Regions from separate parts of the Rhizobium sp. 62_C5_N11_2 genome, predicted to be linked through region 2. Evidence: riboswitches for the same ligand, from Rfam matches in the RefSeq annotation. Region 2 holds a riboswitch; each other region holds the start of a gene.

Evidence for each region. A riboswitch is a leader RNA that binds a small molecule or an ion and turns the genes downstream of it on or off. The one in region 2 is predicted to bind thiamine pyrophosphate.
Region 1: it holds a riboswitch for thiamine pyrophosphate, as region 2 does, so the genes downstream of both, AB8B31_RS32110 (phosphomethylpyrimidine synthase ThiC) here and thiC (phosphomethylpyrimidine synthase ThiC) in region 2, are expected to answer to the same signal.
Region 3: it holds a riboswitch for thiamine pyrophosphate, as region 2 does, so the genes downstream of both, thiM (hydroxyethylthiazole kinase) here and thiC (phosphomethylpyrimidine synthase ThiC) in region 2, are expected to answer to the same signal.
Region 4: it holds a riboswitch for thiamine pyrophosphate, as region 2 does, so the genes downstream of both, AB8B31_RS19965 (YkoF family thiamine/hydroxymethylpyrimidine-binding protein) here and thiC (phosphomethylpyrimidine synthase ThiC) in region 2, are expected to answer to the same signal.

What each region holds. Positions count from the first base shown of each region.
Region 1 covers NZ_JBPWPW010000004.1:79,058-82,260, reverse strand. The annotation lists gene AB8B31_RS32125 (thiazole synthase) at 1-215, opposite strand, end outside; gene thiS (sulfur carrier protein ThiS) at 217-414, opposite strand; gene thiO (glycine oxidase ThiO) at 411-1,391, opposite strand; partial or broken gene AB8B31_RS32110 (phosphomethylpyrimidine synthase ThiC) at 1,394-1,606, opposite strand; TPP riboswitch at 1,858-1,988, opposite strand; partial or broken gene AB8B31_RS32105 (DUF2726 domain-containing protein) at 2,631-2,966, shown strand; gene AB8B31_RS32100 (hypothetical protein) at 3,111-3,203, opposite strand, start outside.
Region 2 covers NZ_JBPWPW010000002.1:636,450-639,652, reverse strand. The annotation lists gene thiC (phosphomethylpyrimidine synthase ThiC) at 1-1,468, opposite strand, end outside; TPP riboswitch at 1,568-1,700, opposite strand; gene AB8B31_RS26605 (CobW family GTP-binding protein) at 2,318-3,203, shown strand, end outside.
Region 3 covers NZ_JBPWPW010000003.1:342,606-345,808, reverse strand. The annotation lists gene AB8B31_RS30715 (invasion associated locus B family protein) at 1-638, opposite strand, end outside; TPP riboswitch at 1,330-1,426, shown strand; gene thiM (hydroxyethylthiazole kinase) at 1,477-2,280, shown strand; gene thiE (thiamine phosphate synthase) at 2,277-2,912, shown strand; gene thiD (bifunctional hydroxymethylpyrimidine kinase/phosphomethylpyrimidine kinase) at 2,909-3,203, shown strand, end outside.
Region 4 covers NZ_JBPWPW010000001.1:4,058,472-4,061,674, reverse strand. The annotation lists gene AB8B31_RS19975 (ABC transporter ATP-binding protein) at 1-395, opposite strand, end outside; gene AB8B31_RS19970 (ABC transporter permease) at 392-1,198, opposite strand; gene AB8B31_RS19965 (YkoF family thiamine/hydroxymethylpyrimidine-binding protein) at 1,211-1,819, opposite strand; TPP riboswitch at 1,810-1,923, opposite strand; gene AB8B31_RS19960 (NADPH-dependent FMN reductase) at 2,168-2,764, opposite strand; gene soxR (redox-sensitive transcriptional activator SoxR) at 2,848-3,203, shown strand, end outside.

The DNA.
Region 1 (3,203 bases), on a different contig from region 2:
CCGGCCGTGTTGGGAAGCACGCGCACATCAAGCTCGCGGATCAGCTCAAAGAAGGCGCCGCCCGCCTTGCCGCCGACGGCCTCGCGCCGAAGCGAAACAGTTACAATTTCGGTCTTCGATCGTCTCACTGCTTCCGCAAGCACGGCCGGAGACGGGTAGCGGGCGGTGCCAAGCAGCAGCCGGGAATGGACCTCGACGCTGTAAAGTTTCAGCATCTTAGCCTCCTTGCATCGGTGAGAGAATTTCAATGCGGTCGCGCTCGCCAAGCATGAAATCGACGCGATCCTCGCGGTGTACCAGTTCGCCGTTCACCGCGGTTGCGAGCCACCCGCCTTCGTAGTCCAGAGCGAGAAGCAGATCTGCGAGCGTCGCGGCCGCGACCTGTTGTTCCTCGCCATTGATGATGAAGGTCATGGCGCCCTCCTTTCCGTTTGTTCTGTTAGAAGAAGCCGCGCCACCTCTCCGGCCATGGCCGGCGCCAGCAAAAAGCCATGGCGATAGAGGCCGTTGACATGGAGGGTGTGTTTCTCCTGCGTCACGCGCGGTAGATTATCGGGATAAGCGGGCCGCACGCCTGCGCCTGTTTCCGTGACGCGTGCCTCGCCGAAGGCGGGATGCATCGCATAGGCAGCATTCAGCAACTCCATCAGCGAACGCGCGGTAATCGGCCCCGCATCGTCACTTTCGATCATCGTCGCACCGACCATGAAGCAGTTCTTTTCGCGCGGCACGATATAGATCGGGTGGCGCGGATGCAGCAGGCGGACGGGGCGAGAAAGGCTGACCTCGCGCGTTTCGACGCAGAGCATCTCGCCTCGAACACCACGCAATTCGGGCAGTTGGCCAATCTGGGCGGCACCGGTGCAGTCGATCACCCGGTCATAATGGGCAACGTTCGCATTGCCCGTGACGCCGAACACGAGAAGCACGCGGGCGTTCTCCAGTCCTGCCGCAAGTCCCGAGAGCGCCTGCCGTGGATCGAGGTGCGCTTCCTGCCGGAAGAACAACGCCCTGCGGAAGCGGCCGGCGAGATCAGGCTCCAGAGCTGCGATCGCCGCCTCGTCCAGCCATTCCCATCCGCTTGTGCGGCGGGAAAAGCGGTCCAGCTCGGCGGTATCTCGCCCACCCGCGACCACCAGCGTTCCTCGGCGTTTGACGTGGCCGGGCAATGCTGCCTCCCACCAATCGGCGGCATTACGACCGAGCGTCAGCACCGGTTCCTCCGCACTTTCCCGTTCGCACCACGGGGCGAGCATGCCGCCGGCAAGGCCGGAGGCGCCGCCCCCGACCTTGTCGGCCAGCTCCGTAAGGGTGACGCGGAAGCCTTGGCGATAAAGCTGCCAGGCCACGGTGAGGCCGGCAACGCCGGCCCCCTTGACAAGAACGCGCATGGTCATCCTCCAATCGGTATTTTAGCGGCCTCTACGACCGACATGTAAAGTTCGCCGCCCTGTCGGTATTTCGCCGCCATCGCGTCCAGCCCCTCCTTCTGCGCCTCGGCGCGGATGTTGTGCGATATGCGCATCGAGCAGAAATGCGCCACCTTGTGCGCTTCCTTCGGCAAGGTCTCGTCACGGTAGCTGCGGGCGGTGTCGGGATGGGAGGAATCATAGACGACGAAAGGCGGCTCGCCGGCGGTCGGATGGACGCTGATTCCGCGCATCGGCACGCGGACATGACTGTGGATAACTCCCGGTATGGATCTTCCGCGACACTGGCAGCGGGCCGGTGGTGACGGTTGGGGTGAAGTTTTTTGCGGCAATGTCATAGTTTGAGGCTCCAAATTGAAAGTTGGAGACCCAGTCAGCCGGAATGATGAAAAGACGCCGGCATGGATTCCACGCGTGAATCCGAAGCCTTGGAGCGCTTGCACCGTCCCTACGCCAGTATGAACTGGATCAGGTTCAACGGGTCACTGCGCCACAACAAGCAACACCTTATTGTTCAGCAGTATCTCAGCCCCTTGCCGGGCCCCCCTGGTGAATGCCGCCATGAAAGACCGGAGCTGCCCTTCTGTCAAGCAAGGCCTAATGCATATTTTTCTTGCTCGTCAAGCATGACGGCTTCCCGTCTAAAATCGCCGTTGAAACCGGAAGTCTCCGTGCCTCCGCTAATTGCATTTCACAAGCGCGATATGCGCGCCGCAATAGGAACCTAACTGGCGGATATTCGCCACCTCCACCGAGGCGAGAAATGCCGGGCCCGCCCGTTCCTTAAGACAGGTTCCTTCGGCCCGCGAAGGTGCTTAGCTTTGTCGATTGCGCAGGCTCTCAGTGCGCGAGCGCTTCCGCCACCCGAATCCCACCGGCTGGATCCGAATCGACCCCACAAGCAGCGCGATCACGCCGTCCCCGACGATCCATTATGCGATCTTCGTCCAAAACGTGAGCTCCATAGCAACAAGCCGGAGCGCTGGCCTCGAAATCGCGCCGTGCCACGACGTAGGAACGTCCTGAGCGGAAGCGGATGTCGACTGTCCTCTAGAGCCAATATCGGTTTCTCGGGGGAAGCTTCATGCGGTCGAGGCCTCATTTTTTTGGATATGGTACGCGCGTTGTACTATCGTGGCGGGAAATCCGGAGAGGGGCATGCAATATGGCCAAAGGTTGGTGCTGTGAGCAGCACCTCGGCTGATCATCGGGGCTGCCGCAGTAGGCGCTTCGGGCGGTATAGCCATTGCAGACTTCGAAATTCCTGAACTGCTAATCGCCGCGCTGTTTGAGGGCGTTATCATTGGCATGGCCGTTGAGCAGTTCCTAGCTACGATGAGCAAACAGGCTTGGCGGGAGAAAAACAGATGGCGCTCGGAGGAAACGCGCTGGAATGAGCGTGCCGTACTCGGACCCTGGCTTAAGACACCAGCTGCGGAGCCATTACGGCCGGTCGACGCCGCGGATCAACTCCGTATCGTGATGCGCTCGAAGTTCACCATCCAGCCATTGCTGAACAAGAGGGGAGCCCGGGTAGGTTTCGCATTCGTAACGTGAGCACTAATTTCAAGCTGAGGCTGAACATCAATGATCAAGCGATGACGCGGAACGTTGCATCAGGACAGTGGTTACGCTGGTTCGCTGCCAAGGCGGTTGGTTCATCTGCTGGTTCTTAGCTCTCTACCGGTCGACTTTCTCCGCTGCTTCAAGCGAAAATTCGGCGCGCAATACCGCCTTCTGTGCTCGCGAAAAATCGGCGGCGGCTTGTTCTGC
Region 2 (3,203 bases):
CCACCTTGACGTCGTTGCGGTCCGGCAGGCCGAGATGTTCCTTGGGCGTCACGTAGCAGAGCATGGCGGTACCGAACCAGCCGATCATCGCAGCCCCGATGCCGGACGTGATGTGGTCGTAGCCCGGCGCGATATCGGTGGTTAACGGTCCGAGCGTATAAAAGGGCGCCTCGCCGCAGACCGCAAGCTGCTTGTCCATGTTTTCCTTGATCTTGTGCATCGGCACATGGCCGGGACCTTCGATCATCACCTGGCAATCCTTCGCCCAGGCGATTTTCGTTAACTCGCCGAGCGTTTCCAGTTCCGCGAACTGCGCCGCATCATTGGCATCAGCGATCGATCCCGGGCGCAGGCCATCACCGAGCGAGAAGGAAACGTCGTAAGCGCGGCAGATGTCGCAGATCTCCTCGAAATGCTCGTAGAGAAAACTCTCCCTGTGGTGGTGCAGACACCACTTGGCCATGATCGAGCCGCCGCGGGAAACGATGCCGGTGACGCGATTGACGGTCAGCGGGATATAGGCGAGCCGCACGCCGGCATGGATGGTGAAATAGTCGACGCCCTGCTCGGCCTGTTCGATCAGCGTATCGCGATAGACCTCCCAGGTGAGGTCCTCGGCAATGCCGTTCACCTTTTCGAGTGCCTGGTAGAGTGGCACTGTACCGATCGGCACCGGCGAATTGCGGATGATCCATTCGCGGATATTGTGGATGTTTCGGCCTGTCGACAGGTCCATGACCGTATCGGCGCCCCAGCGGATGGCCCAGACCATCTTTTCGACTTCCTCCTCCATCGACGAGGTGACAGCCGAATTGCCGATATTGGCATTGATCTTTACCAGAAAATTGCGACCGATGATCATCGGCTCCAGTTCCGGGTGGTTGATATTGGCGGGAATGATTGCCCGACCGGCAGCGATTTCCTGGCGGACGAATTCGGGCGTGACATAGTCAGGGATATGGGCCCCAAAACTTTCGCCGTCGCGGATGAGAGCATCCTTGGCCGCCTCTCGGCCGAGGTTTTCGCGAATGGCGATGAATTCCATCTCCGGCGTTACGATGCCGGCCCGCGCATAGGCGAGCTGGGTAACGGCCCTCCCCGCCTTCGCCTTGAAAGGCTGGTTGCGAACGGGGAATTCCGGCGTCAGCCGGTCGCCGGAAACAAAGCCGTTATCCTCCGGCCTGACGATGCGGCCGGCATAGGATTCCACATCGCCGCGAGCAAGAACCCAGCTTTCGCGCATGCGTGGCAAGCCTGCATCGATGCGGATTGCAGCGCCTTCTGCTGTGTAGGGACCGGAAGAATCGTAGACAGTGACCGGCGGTTCGCCAGAGGTCGGATGCAATGCGATCTGACGCATCGGTACGCGGATATCCGGATGAATGGTGCCTGCTTTCAGGACTTTCGCGGAGGCGGGAAGCGGACCTGTGGTGACGACCGGAGTGAGTTTGGTGGCTGCAATATTCATGGTTCGAGGCTCCAAGTTTTGACGTTTGGAGACCCAGTTCCAGTGTTGGAATGATGAAAAAACGCCGTGGATTCCGAAGGACGGATACCCGCCCTCGCTGCCGCAGCGCCCGCACCGTCCCTACGCCAGTATGAACTGGATCAGGTTCAACGGGTCACTGCGCCTCGGGCGGCCAAAGCCGATCCGACCAGCAGTATCTCAGCCCCTTGGCGGGACCCCCCTGGTGAATAGGGCTAAGCTATTGTGAGAAATGCCGCTCCGTCAAGCCCTTAGGGCACCATTCAGAACCCATATCCCGACCGCTTGAGTTCTGTTCATCGCGCCGCTGGGCTGACTGGCTTCATGGAGTTTAGCGAATGTGGCATGCTCAGCGCCGGCCCAATTCCCCGCCAGAACCTCCAGGAACGCAAAGCAGTCGCCAACGGCTCGGTGCCCATCCGCTGTCACCCGACCACCCCTAGCGGCACCACTTTCGCCGGCGACAATAGAATGCCCTCGAAAAGCCAACTTGCGCATGGCGTCCCTCGCCAAAGCTGCGCAAACCAGACTGTTTTTCATGCCCATCCTGTCAATGATCGGGAAAGGGGCAATAAGATCAATAATTAGACGGTATGATCAGTTTTTAATCAAAAATCAAAAAGCTCATCATTTTGGCAGAATCTGCGGTTTATTTGGCCGAATATGAAACATCAGGTCTCTTGCCTCGTGACGGTATTGCAAGTGTAATTCTCCTCGTCTGATCGGCGCTTCCGGCGTAATCAGACCAGCAAACAGCAGCGGAGCCGCCTTTTCAGCCCGGTCATTTGGCCGAGACGGCGGAGGCGTGCTCGGACGGCAAGGGGATGAGGCATGGCAAAGCTTGCGACGACAATTCTGACCGGGTTTCTCGGGACCGGCAAGACCACGCTTCTCAATCACCTGCTCACCTCAATCGAAAACGAGAGCGTAGCGGTGATCGTCAACGAATATGGGGAGGTCGGCATCGATGGAAAGCTCGTGGTGCCGACGGCGGACGAGGTCATCGAGCTGAACAATGGCTGCATCTGCTGCACTGTCAGGGGCGATCTCATCGCCGCGATCGGCGAACTGCTGCGCTCCGGACGGCCAATCGACCGCATCATCATCGAGACTTCGGGTCTTGCCGATCCGGCGCCGGTTATCCAGTCCTTCCTGCTCGACGAAACGCTCGCCAGGCGGCTGCAGCTTGATGCGATCGTGACCGTCGTCGATGCCCGCCATATGAAGCAACAGCTCTCTCAGGACGAGGCGAGGGAGCAGATCAGCTTTGCCGACGTGCTGCTGCTCAACAAGATCGACCTGGAGAGCGCCGAGGACCTTGCCGCCACCGAGCAGCAATTGCGCGGGATCAATCCGCTTGCCCGGATCATCCGGACGAGGGATTGCAAGGTCGAGCTCTCCGCGGTGCTCGACGTCGGCGCCTTCGACCTCAAGAACATCCTGTCTATCGACCCCGATATTCTCAAGGACCATGAACACGAGCACGACCAGAGCATCGGTTGCGTGGCGATCCAGGACTTCGGCCCGCTCGATCCAGCGGCGCTGAACGTCTGGCTCAATCGCCTGGCTCAGGAGATCGGCACGGACCTCTTCCGCATGAAGGGCGTGCTGAATCTCCACGGCGAGCAGCGCCGCTATGTCTTTCACGGCGTGCACATGACGCTTGAAGGACGCCCCGGAAAGGCCTGGGGGCCATCGGAAAAGCGGCTCAACGAAA
Region 3 (3,203 bases), on a different contig from region 2:
TACTTCACGGCAGTGGGCTGGAGTTCGTCGAGGGCCGGCTTCAGCCCTTTCAGCGAGAAACGGATATTGACGTCCTGGCCGTTCATCAGCCGCACCAGCCCTTCAGCACTAGAGCCTTTCTTCAGCGCCGCGGCCGTCTTCGTATCCAGCGCCTGCTGCGCCCAGCATCCGGACTGGTTGCAATTGCGATAGTCGAGTTTGGCGACCGGCTTACCATCGGCTTTGATTGACAGGCCGGAGGGCAGGAAGACGTTGAGCGGCAGAAGGGCGGTCAGCATCAGCCGCGGCTTGCCCTTGTCGCCCTTGCCCTTTTCGCCCTTGCCCTGGGAACCGGCCGGCGAAGCTGCGATCGCCAACGTCAGGATATTGATGGGTTTGCCGTCTTTGGTGACTTGCGCGACCTGGGCGACTTCGCAGGCCTCAGCGCCTGCCGAACCGGTGCAGCGATAATACCAGTCGTCGAATTTCTGGGATTTCATGGTCGGCGCCGGTTGAGCGGGCGCCTGCACCTGTTCCGGTCCTTGATCGGCCGGAACAGGTGATTGCGAAGAAGCCGGGTTGGCACAAGCAATGAATATCAAAACAGGGGCGATAGTCGGACGAGTCCGCTTCATGCCGATTCTCAAAAATTTTCTCATTGAAAATACAACTTCAGGAAGATTTTATTCGCGTGTAAAGCCGTATCGCTACAATCCGTCATTTAGTCAACCTAAGCGTGTCAGCACGGTAAAGTTTCCGTTAGATATTTACTTCACGTTCTGGGAGATTAAGTCTTGCCTTGGCTGAGACTCGCCCTCAACGAATTCGCCAAGAGATTTCAACGCTCGAATAAAACCGATTGGCGAGGACCATGAGACGACGCGCAACTTACGCGAAGCTGTCCACCTGCCCGTTTGCATTGAAAATTCGACAGATGAACGGATAGGGTGAATAATTCCGCACTATCCACACTGCTGCGAAGTCTTGAAAAGATGAGCCTCGTTCCTTCGAAGAAAAGAGCCGCTCCGGCATCTGCGTTTTTCTCGATGCTCCTCACAAATACAGAGATGTATTTTAGAAATTCATTGCACCCACGGTTGCTACTGTTATTCTTCTCGAAAAGGAGAGGACAGCCGCATGGCAAAACGGCAACGACGAGGGCAGCCCGGAACAGAACCCGCAGACGACATTCGGGAAAACCTGGTCAAGACACGAATCGGCGGCGATCTCTCGTCCTTATGAAGGGCAATCCAGACCCATAAATCATCCATAGCCATCGTCGCGCCGCATCGGTCGCATGATTGTCATTTTCGAGGTGACATCAGGCCCGTTCTCTGCGAAAAAGAGCGCGATGAGAGACAGGGGCGTTCGTCGAAAGACGGGCTGAGAAGCACCCTTCGAACCTGAACCGGATAATGCCGGCGGAGGGAGTCGCTCGGGGTCGCGGCTTAGCCCGCACGAACCGCCCCGTGCCCGCCCCCGCCTGAAAGGGGCCATATGCAGACCAGGACCACACCAGGAGCGATGCTGAAGGCGATGCGGGAAAAGCCGCCGCTCGTTCAGTGCATCACCAATTACGTCGCCATGAACATTGCCGCAAATGTTCTGCTTGCATCCGGCGCCTCGCCCGCCATGGTGCACGCCGCTGAGGAAGCCGGCGAATTCGCCGGGATCGCCAGCGCGCTGACAATCAATATCGGCACGCTGTCGACGCAATGGATCGACGGCATGCAGGCGGCGGCGAAGGCCGCGACATCAGCCGGCAAGCCCTGGGTGCTCGATCCGGTCGCGCATTATGCGACGGCTTTCCGCCGCAACGCGGTCGCCGACCTCCTGGCGCTGCGTCCGACCATCATCCGCGGCAACGCCTCCGAAATCATCGCCCTGGCTGGCGGAGAGAGCCGCGGCCAGGGCGTCGACAGCCGCGACCCGGTCGAACAGGCGGAAGGTTCTGCGCGATGGCTGGCTGAGCGTCAGCGGGCGGTCGTCGCCGTCACCGGTGCGGTGGATTTCGTCACCGACGGCGAGAAGGCCGTGCGCATCGAAGGCGGATCGGCGCTGATGCCGCAAGTCACCGCGCTCGGTTGCTCGCTCACCTGCCTCGTCGGCGCCTTTGCCGCGACGGCACCCGAAGACATCTTCGGCGCGACGGTTGCGACACTAGCAACCTTCGCCATCGCCGGCGAAGAGGCCGCACTTGGGGCGGCCGGCCCCGGTTCATTCTCATGGCGTTTCCTCGATGCGTTAGCTGCGCTCGACCCCGAAACGCTTGACGCCAGGGCGAGGATATCGGCGGCATGAAAGCTTTCGACCTTTCGCTCTATCTCGTCCTCGACCCCGATCTGTGCGCCGGGATCGGCATGGTCGAAACGGCGCGACTTGCCGTTGCCGGCGGCGCGACCATGGTGCAACTGCGTGACAAACATGCCGCCACCATCGGGATGATCGAGACCGGCCGCGCCTTGAAACAGGCATTGGAGGGGACCGGCGCCCTGCTCATCGTCAACGACGATGTCGAGGCGGCAATCGCCATCGGCGCCGACGGTCTGCATATCGGCCAGGAAGACATGGATGCACACAAAGCGCGGACGATGATCGGCCCCGACATGATCCTTGGCCTCTCGGTCGAGACCGCGCCGCTCGCCGCCGCCGTTGATCCTGGTCTGGTCGATTATACCGGCGTCGGACCGGTGTTTGCGACACCGACCAAGGCCGACCACAAGCAGCCGATCGGTTTTGACGGTCTTGCCAAGCTGGTGAAGGCCTCGCCGGTGCCATCGGTCGCGATCGGCGGGCTCAAGGCGGATCATGTCGCCCAAGTCTTCGCCGCGGGCGCGAAAGGGCTTGCCGTCGTTTCCGCCATCTGCGGCACGCCAGACCCTGAAGCTGCCACGCGCCGCATCGCCGCAGAAATCCGAAAGGCCCGTGCATGATCCGCAACGTTCTCTCGATCGCCGGCTCCGATCCCTCCGGTGGCGCCGGCATCCAGGCCGATCTCAAGGCCTTTTCCGCCCGCGGCGTCTACGGCATGGCGGTGCTGACCGCGTTGACGGCGCAGAACACGCAAGGTGTCAGCGGTGTGCATCTGGTGCCGCCGCAATTCGTCGCCGACCAGATCAATGCCGTCTTTGCCGATGTCCGCGTCGATGCCGTCAAGATCGGCATGATCGCCAATGCCGGCATCGCCGACGCCGTTGCCGGTGCGCTGACTGACCACCGCGACA
Region 4 (3,203 bases), on a different contig from region 2:
TCGGAGGGATAGTGGTGTTCGAAGCCGGCAAGGCCGAAGCTCTCGAACAGCGGCGCGACGGCGGCGCGGGCCGCGCGGCGGCTCATGCCTTTCACCTCGAGACCGAGTGCCGCATTGTCGATGATCCGGCGCCAGGGCATCAGCGCATCGCGTTGCGGCATGAAGGCGAAGGAATGCGGCGCCTGTTCCAGCGGCACGCCCTTAAAAAGCATGGTGCCGGCATCGGGGCGCAGTGCCTGGGTCAGCAGTCGCAGCACCGTCGATTTTCCGGAGCCGGACGGGCCGACGATCGAAACGAACTCGCCGTCTGCGACGGCGAGCGAAATATCGCCGAGCACCTTCATGCCGTCGAAGGACTTCGAGATATTGTGCAGTTCAACCATTGTATCGCTCATCGGCGCCGCTCCGCGGTTGGCTGCCAGGGCATGACGAGGCGCTGGATCAATAGCGTCGCTCCGAAGAGGCAGAGTGTCAGAACGGCGCTGATGACGACGGCGGCGAGCACGAGATCGGGACGGAAATTGTTCTTGGCGTTGAGGATATAGATGCCGAGGCCGCGGGCGGCGCCGGCATATTCGGCAAAGATCGCGCCGACGACAGCATAGGTGATCGAGATCCGCAGGCCGGCGAAGAAATAGGGCAGCGAGGAGGGAAGCCGTGCCAGGCGGAAAATGCGCCAGCGGCTCGCCTTCATCGAATTCAGCAATTCGGCGATGTCGCGGTCAGTCGATTCATAGCCCTGCAGCAAGGCGACGAGCAGCGGGAAGAAGGTGACGAGCGCCACCAGCAGGATCTTCGGCAACAGGCCGAAGCCGAACCAGAGGACGACGAGGGGCGCGATCGCCACCAGCGGCAGGGTCTGGCTGGCGATGAAGATCGGCAGCAATGCCCGGCGCATGAAGGGCACGAAATCCATGAGGATCGAGGCGGCGAAGGCGAAGGCCAGCGACAGCGCGAAACCTCCGAGTGTCGCGCCGAGCGTCGGCCAGGTGTTTGATATCAGCGCCTCGCGGTTCAGCCAGCCCTGGATGACGATGCGCGAAGGCGCCGGCAGGATGGAAGCTTTGATACCGGAAAGATCGACATAGAGTTCCCATGCCGCCAAAAAGACGCAGCCGGCCAGCAAGGCGGGTATGCCCCGGTAGAGAGCGGCGCGGAGCGCGGCAAGGCGCGAAGCCGATGGTTGTGGCAGTGTCATCAGCGTTCGATTTCAGGCTTTCGTCGGGCTATTGGCAGACGCCGTGATGTCGAGGGTAACATGTCCCTCGGGGTCGCCGAAGCGATAGAAGGCCTCACGAATGGTTGCGAAGACGGCACCGGCATCGCCAGAAAGCCTGGTGCAGAAATTCTTGGCACGGTCGAAGGTGCCAGAGCGCTTCAGGAAGTCGATGCAGCCATAAATCTCGTCCATATGGGTACCGGTTCCCATGACGTAGAGCGAGAATTGCGCAGCGGTCGGCTGGCCGGTCTCGGTGGTGGTTTCAACGGCGGCAAGTGCGGCTGTCATACGCTCGGCAAGCGGCTCCGCCTGACCGAGGGAGGGGTTGACGCCGCAGATGGCGTCGTCAGGCTCGCCGGGGCAGCCGCGTGAAACGGCGGCTGACAGGACGCAATGCTCGCCGGTCTTTGCGGCGGCGACGAAAAGATCGTGCATGGCGGCGAAGAGAATGTCAGGCGGGCCGACCAGCAGTGTGGAGATGTCATCGGTCTCGATGCGCAGCCGGTCGCGATAGGGGTCGAGCGCCTTGACGGCATCAAGAATGATGCCGACGAAATTGCCGGACATCGGATAGAGTGACACCTGTGCGCCTGAGAACATCTGAACCTCGCTCCGCTGGCATTACCCAGATCAGCTTTGAAGGGTCCAGAGGCTTGCACCTCACATCTCAGCCCCGGCGATACGGAGCTCCCCTGTTATTTGCGCGGAAACTATCACCGGGGTTTCCTCCCCGCAACAGCAAAATTGCGAACCCGTCTGCGCGGTCGGGATGGACCTGATGCGACGGGAAACACCCGGACGGAGGTCCTGTCCGGGTGTTCCCAATGGTTCCGTACCTGCCGGGAACGGAACCGGAGCTCTCTGCCTCAGGCGGCTAGCGCATAACCCCGAAAATCGGAATCGATTTTCGGAAAGGATTATGCGCAGATTCAAAGTAATAGAGCGTCCTTAGCGCGTCCGAAAAGACGCGCGGCGCTCTGTGTCGGTATAGGGACGATCGCTGCGGGCAGTGACGAGCGCCTGCGTCCACCATTCCAGCCTCGCCATCATCCGATCGAGCAAACGCATTGCGTCGGCGGGATTGTCGAGCCGCCCGTCTGTGTCGAAGCGGTTCCAAGGTGCGGCAAAGCTGACCGAATCGCGGATCGTCACGGCGTGGAGTTCGGCAAAGACGAGCCGCAGTTGTTCGACGGCGCGCAGGCCGCCAGATATGCCGCCATAGGAAACGAAGGCGACCGGCTTGCCCTGCCAGGGCTCGAAGAAGAAATCGATGATCGACTTCAACGAGGCGGTGAAGCTGTGATTGTATTCCGGCGTGACGATGATGAAGGCGTCGGCCATGCCAAGCCGTCCGGCGAGCCTGTCGATTTCGGGGTGCGTCATGTCACGGTTGGCCGGCAGCGCGAAATCCAGCGGGTCGATGATGTCGATATCAAATTGCGGGAAGCGGACGAGCTCCTGCGTCAGCCATTTGACCACCCGGTCGCAGATGCGGCCCTCTCTCGTGCTCCCATAGATGACAGCCAGCCTGGTGGGTGTTTTCACGCGTCGCTCCTTGTTGCGATTGGACTTTACGATTGCAGGAGCCAAGGTTATAAAACCTCAACTAATATTGAGGTCAAGAGGTGATGGATACAATTCCTGCGGCGCCGCTCGGCAAGCTCCTGACGGTCGGTGAAGTGGCAGAGCGCAGCGGCCTGGCCGTCTCGGCGCTGCATTTTTACGAGACCAAGGGGCTGATCTCGAGCATCCGCTCCCGCGGCAACCAGCGGCGCTATGGCCGCGATGTGCTGCGCCGGCTCGGCATCATCAAGGTGGCGCAGCGTGTTGGCATTCCGCTTTCGGAAATCCAGGCGGCGTTCGAGTCCCTGCCGCAGGGACGCACGCCGACCGTCGCCGACTGGCAGACGCTGTCGGCGCGCTGGAAGGATGATCTCGACGCGCGAATCAGGCGGCTTAGCCTGCTGCGCGACCGTCTGACAGG